DNA from 2 places in the Peptoniphilus rhinitidis 1-13 genome. Region 1 is predicted to be linked to the other one. Evidence: a T-box and tRNA genes for the amino acid it is inferred to sense, from the RefSeq annotation. Region 1 holds a T-box; the other holds one or more tRNA genes.
The links. A T-box is a leader RNA that pairs with one kind of tRNA and senses whether it is charged. The one in region 1 lies ahead of thrS (threonine--tRNA ligase), so its partner is inferred to be a tRNA-Thr.
Positions count from the first base shown of each region.

Region 2: it encodes a tRNA-Thr, which carries the amino acid that the T-box ahead of thrS (threonine--tRNA ligase) is inferred to sense. The anticodon was not compared.

Region 1 is NZ_BAEW01000003.1:22,288-25,712, forward strand. Features, by position in the region: gene thrS (threonine--tRNA ligase) at 1-1,719, opposite strand, end outside; T-box leader at 1,766-1,944, opposite strand; gene RH95_RS02890 (hypothetical protein) at 2,111-2,425, shown strand; gene RH95_RS02895 (hypothetical protein) at 2,502-3,005, shown strand; gene RH95_RS02900 (DUF6873 family GME fold protein) at 3,117-3,425, opposite strand, start outside.
Region 2 is NZ_BAEW01000005.1:106,357-109,781, reverse strand. Features, by position in the region: gene glpK (glycerol kinase GlpK) at 1-1,301, opposite strand, end outside; tRNA gene RH95_RS05015 (tRNA-Thr) at 1,381-1,456, shown strand; gene RH95_RS05010 (HlyC/CorC family transporter associated domain-containing protein) at 1,510-2,151, opposite strand; gene RH95_RS05005 (SigB/SigF/SigG family RNA polymerase sigma factor) at 2,151-2,936, opposite strand; gene RH95_RS05000 (ATP-binding protein) at 2,946-3,296, opposite strand; gene RH95_RS04995 (STAS domain-containing protein) at 3,298-3,425, opposite strand, start outside.

The DNA of each region.
Region 1 (3,425 bases):
TTCTGCACGACCATCAAGGTGAACTCTAAGTCCTTCTTCGTGAAGTTTATCTGCGATTTTTTCTGCGTAATCTTTAAATTTGTCAGATACAGGAATTACTTCAACTTGTACTGGAGATAACCATAGTGGGAATTTACCTGCAAAATGTTCAATTAATATACCCATAAATCTTTCAACTGATCCAAGAAGTGCTCTGTGAAGCATCACTGGTCTTTGTCTTTCTCCATCTTCGTCTACATAAGTTAAGTTGAAGTTTTCTGGAAGTTGGAAGTCAAGTTGAATTGTACCACATTGCCAAGTTCTTCCTATTGCATCTTCTAAGTGAAAGTCAATCTTTGGACCATAAAATGCTCCATCGCCTTCATTAATTGTATATGGCAAATTCTTTTCTTCTAATGCTTCTTTAAGTGACTTTTCAGCCAAATTCCATGATTCAAGGTCCCCCATGTAATCATCTGGTCTTGTTGAAAGTTCAATTGTGTACTTAAATCCAAAAGTGCTATATAAATAATCGGCAAGGTCAATCATCTTAAACACTTCATCTTTTATTTGTGATGGTAAACAATATACATGGGCATCATCTTGAGTAAATGTTCTTACTCTAAATAGACCATGAAGTGCTCCAGAAAGTTCGTGTCTGTGAACTATCCCATATTCTGCAAGTCTTATTGGAAGATCTCTGTAAGAGTGATTATTTGAATTGTAAACTAAAATTGATCCAGGGCAGTTCATTGGTTTTACTGCGTAATCTGCATCGTCAATCTTTGTAAAGTACATATTGTCTTTGTAGTGATCCCAGTGACCTGATCTGTGCCACAAATCTTCATTCAAAATAATTGGAGTTAAAATTTCTCCATATCCATTTTCTTCGAGAACATCTCTCCACCAATTTAATAAAGTGTTTCTTAAAATCATTCCATTTGGGTGAAAGAATGGGAATCCAGGTCCTTCTTCGTGCATACTAAATAGATCTAGCTCTTTTCCAAGCTTTCTGTGATCTCTCTTTTCAGCCTCTTCACGTCTTTCAATATATTCATCTAATTGTTTTTGTTTTTCAAAAGCTATTCCATAAATTCTTTGAAGCATTTTTTTATTTGAGTCGCCTCTCCAATATGCTCCCGCAATTGAAAGAAGTTTTATTGCCTTTATTTTTTTAGTTGATAGAAGATGTGGTCCCTTGCAAAGATCGACAAAATCTCCAATTTTATACATTGTAATCTTTTCATCTTCTTTTAAATCTTCAATTAACTCAACTTTATAATCTTGATTTTTTTCTTTGAAATAATTAATTGCTTCTTCTCTTGAAACTTCTATCTTTTCTACTGGAAGGTCTTTCTTAGCAATTTCTTTCATTTTATCTTCTATTGCCTTTAGATCTTCTTCAACAAATCTGTGATCTAAATCTAAATCGTAATAAAATCCTGTTTCAGTTGAAGGTCCAATGGCAAATTTTGCTTCTGGGTAAAGTTCTTGGATGGCATAAGCCATAATGTGAGATGCAGTGTGCCATAAAATTCTTTTTCCTTCATTGTCTTCAAATTTTACAACTTTAAAGTCGCTATCTTCATAAACTTCATCTTCTAGTCCTAAAATTTCTCCATTTACAACTGCTCCAAGAGAATCTCTTAATAATCCTTTAGAAATATCTCCTGTAATTTGTGACACTTTAACTCCACTTTCGTATTCTTTTCGTGATCCATCTGGATATTTAATAATCATTTTCTTCCTCCTAAAATTAAAAAAATAAAATAAAAAAGCCATCATCCCAAAGGACGATGACCGTGGTTCCACCTTAATTAAACTCAAGGGATTTAACGCATCCATACGCCATAGTTTGCTATGGGACTCCAAGTTAGTTTTCAAAAATATAAAATTAGAAATTTGCAGCGACCATTTCCTCTCTTAAAATTTTATAAATTTTACTCTTCTTATCAAAGCCATTTTTTAAAATTGCTATTATAATATCATAAAGTTTTTATATCTTCAAGAATATTTTGAAAGAATTTATCATTTCTCTCGCCTTTTTATATTACCCAAGCTAAATTTTTTAAAACACGATCTTTCTTTTTTTTGATATAATTTATGAAGAAAAAATTATTTGGAGGCAAGTATGAAAAATAAGTTAAAATATTTTATCATTGCTCTTATCATTATGGGATCTATTCCTATTCTACCTGTCTTTGAAGATGATTTTTTTGGATTCTTTGCCTTTATAAATTTTTATGGGCTTAGCCCCTTTGTCTTGCCCCTTTTAATTTCTCTGCCCTTCATATACAAAAATAAAAGTTTTTATTTTTTATATTTTTCCTTATCCCAATCCTCTACAACAACTTTTTTATCTTCTATTTTTTTAAAGTTGTGGACTACTCCTTCACTTCAATTATATTTTTTGTACTTGGCCTGGTCTTGTCCCTTTACTTATTAAAGGGAAAGAAAAAAACTCCCTAAGAGGAGTTTAAACTATTTTATAAAATAATCCTTTGAGGAGATGTAAAAGTAAAATGGACTACAAAACCCAAATTAAAATGTTCAAGCATTTAATTCCTATTGGTGAGAGAGATTCAAAAGACCTTATAGATTATCTCAAAAATAAATTTGATGTTGTTGAAATTAATTTTTCAGAACTACCTCCTTACAAGAGAGATATGCTTAGTGAAAATGCAAAATATTACGTAGGAAATGTTAAGTTAAATGTTGAGATAAAAGAAATGTCCTTTCGTCTCTTTAAAATTATAGAAAATGAAAAAAGTATAGAATATGTAGATCCACATGAAGCTGAACATGGTAATTTCCTTTTTTTTATACTTGAAGAAAAGACTAAATATATGTCTACAAATAGTGGTAGACTTCTAACAGAGATGACTTATGTTTCTGGGGTTTCTAAAGAATCTTACCTTGAAGAAGATTTAGTTTTTAAAGATTTGCTTTTTAAGTTAATGTTTGATTATATCGATGACAATAAATTTTTATATAAAAAAATTCTTCAAAACAAAGTAAATAGATAGTATATGTTTATAAATATCCTAATAATTATATTATAAATAAAAGATGTATTAAAAGAAGGGAATTAACCCTTCTACATACCATCTTTTATATTTGTCACTTTTACAAAGGTCTTAAATAAAATAAATAGAACCAAAGTCTTCTATTGGGTCTTTCGATAAAATTTCAATTTCATAATTATATTTTTTTATTATTTTTAAAATTTCTTCATGGGATGAGTGATGAGAAAAATCTCCTGTGAAGAAAATTTTTTTGCCCAAGACTCCACTCGCCCCACCAATAAAACCATAATTAAAATTTCCTAATCTTATATCACCATGATTTATTTTATAAATTGGAACAAAATCTTTTAGACTTTCATAAATTCCTCCATCACTTGTGATTATAAAATCATCTGTCACAAGAGATGAACATTTTGCATA
Region 2 (3,425 bases), on a different contig from region 1:
TCAATTACTTTTGGTCTTGCGACTTCAACATTTACTATACTAGATAAAAAACTCATAAGAAAATTATTTTTGCTCACTCCACCATCAACTTTTAGAGATTTTATTTTTGTATTTGCATCTTCTTGCATTGCATTTATAACGTCACAACTTAAATAAGCAATAGACTCAAGTGCTGCACGCACAACATGATATTTGTTTACAGATCCACTTAATCCAACTATACTTCCCCTTGCGTATTGATCCCAATAAGGTGCTCCAAGTCCTGTAAATGCCGGTATAAAATAACAATCATTTGTATCTTCTACTTTTCCTGCCATATATTCAGAATCATCTGCCTGATCAATTATTCTAAGATTGTCACGCAAAAAATCTATGCAAGATCCTGCTTCAAAAATTGAACCTTCTAGTGCATACTTAATTTCTCCATCTATTGCCCATGCAATTGTAGAAACAAGTCCATTTTGAGAACGAATAAGCTCATCGCCTGTGTTCATTAAAACAAAAGCTCCTGTTCCAAAAGTAGATTTTGCCATTCCTTTTTCAAAGGAAGCTGTTCCAAAAAGTGATGACTGCTGATCACCTATTGCCGATGCAATAGGAATTTCACAACCTAAATATTTTGATTTTGATTTACCATAAACTTCGCTAGAATCTTTTATCTCTGGCAGCATTGACCTTGGTATATCAAAAAGTTCTAATAATTCATTATCCCACTTTTTTTCTTTTATATTAAATAGAAGTGTTCTCGATGCATTTGTATAATCTGTTATATGTACTTCTCCATCTGTCAATTTATAAATCAAATAGGTTTCCACTGTTCCAAAGAGAAGTTCATCTCGATTAGCCATCTCTCTTGCACCTTCAACATTATCAAGTATCCATTTTATTTTTGTCGCAGAAAAATAAGGGTCAATTACAAGACCAGTCTTTTCTCTTATTTTTTCTTCCAAACCTTTTTCTTTTAATTCTTCACAATATTTTGAAGTTCTCTTACATTGCCAAACTATGGCATTATAAATAGGCTCCATTGTTTTTTTATTCCACACAATTGTAGTTTCTCTTTGATTTGTAATTCCAATTGCACAAATATCTTTTGGATCTATTTCCTTTTTTGACATTGCTTCAACTGCAGTACCTATTTGTTTTGACCAAATATCTTCTGGTTCTTCTTCCACATATCCAGGTTTTGGAAAATGTTTAATTAAATCTTTTTGTGCAACAGATATGGGATTTCCCTTTTTATCAAAAATTATTGTCCTAGCAGATGTAGTTCCTGCATCAAATGCCATTATATATTTCAAATTATCACCTTATTTATTTTTAAATTTTAATTTCTTTTCATTAGTGTTATATTAGTGTTATAATTGTTTTAAATTATTTGCTGATATGGCTCAGTTGGTAGAGCAATTGATTCGTAATCAATAGGTCGGCGGTTCGATCCCGCCTATCAGCTCCAAAAAAAGTGTTGGTTTTTTTTCCAACACTTTTTTATTTATTTTTATTATTTTATTAATTTTTATCAATTTTTTCAATTGAAACTGTTTCTATGACTCCACCAGATGACATACTCATTATTTGATAAATACACTTTCCATCATCGACTATAACTCCAATTTCAGGTTCCTCTGCATTTTTTACAAGAAGAGCATATACATATCCTCCAATTGTTTTGGAATCTTTTGGATCAATTTCAAATCCATATTTTGAATTTAATCTCTTAATAGTTGTAGTTGCAGAAAATTCATTGTATTTATTTTTTTCATTTTCAATTCTTGCTCCAGTAAGTAAATATTTTCTAACTGCAAATAAAATCGCAATTGCGGTAGTAGCAAATAAAAGATCGAGCATAGTGTCAGAATAAACTAGCATTTTCCTTGAGATAACAAGTAAAATCAAGTGAAGAATATTAGTATCAGTATGTGCTATCATCAAAACCACAAATTCTATTGCTATCACAAGTAAAAGCACATGAGAAAGAAAATTTTGAAATATTTCATAAGATAGTGTTGCATCACTTGTAAGTATTTTAAAGTAATATTTTAAAATATCTGGAATTGAAATTATAACTCCTGCTATTAATAAAATTGAAACTATAATTTCAAAAATATTTACTAGTTTTAAAAGAATAACTAAGTACCTATTTCTATTCATTATACCTCCATAGTTTTAGTAAGTTCTTTTTTCATCTTTTCTAAAACTTTTTTCTCCATTCTTGAAACTGTCATCTGAGAAATATTTAATTCCTCTGCAATGACAACTTGAGTCTTTTTGTTGAAATATCTATCAATTAGAATTGTTTTTTCAACTTCATCTAAATTTTCCATAGCTCTTTTGAAAAAATCATTTGATTCTATTTTATCAAAATATTTTTCATCTGCTCCTACTAAATCAGATAGACTTACTTCATTTTCATCTCCTGCCTCATAAGTAACATCAAGTGATTGTGGAGTGTAAACTTTTGATGCTTCCATGGATTCCATTATCTCTTCAGGAGTTGAATTTAAAAATTCTGCAATTTCATCTATGGTAGGAGTCTTTTGATATTTTTGAGAGAGAGTTACAGTTGCATTTGCAATTTTTTTAGATAATTCTTGAATTCTTCTTGGAACTCTAATTGTCCAACCATTATCCCTAAAATATTTTTTTATTTCTCCAATAATAGTTGGAGTGGCAAAGGAAGAAAATTCGAATCCTTTATCCGGATCATATCTCTCTATAGCATAAATAAGTCCAATAGATGCAACTTGGTATATATCATCATAATCTATTCCTCTACCTGTATACTTTTTAGATAGTATTTCTGCAATATAAAGATGCTCTTCAATTAAAATATCTCTTATATCTTGATCTCCAGTTTTGTGATATTCTTTAAAAAGTTCTTTTCTTTCTTCTTTAGTGAGTCTTCTATCTAAGTTATTATATTCTTTTAAGTTCATAACAGATCCTTACAATTTTTTTGATAAAATAAATTTATTCCCTTCAAAATAACTTTCGTCTACTAGACAATCAATAATAGTTTTTGCAAGAGATAATTTTTCAGATGATTCTAATTTTTCCTCTTCAATTTTACTTACATAAATCTTTATATTTTTTTCGTTTTCTATTTCAAAAATCAAGTCTATATAATCAAGTTCAGTTAAATTATGTGCAATATTCAAACTCTCTGTAACTGCCATTTTTAAATCTTCTATTTCTTCTATATTTCTATTTAAAATATTTAGAATTCCTGAAAGCATTAATCTTACAGTAGAAAAATATTTAGGATCATTTGGTATTTGATATTTTAATACATCCATATTATCCCCTTATTTCAAACATATCATCAAGCTTTGTAATTTTAAAAAGCTTCATTATTGAATTATTTAAATTTTCAATTACTATTTTGTTTCCATCTTTTTCAACTTCTTTTAATATAAAAATAAGTG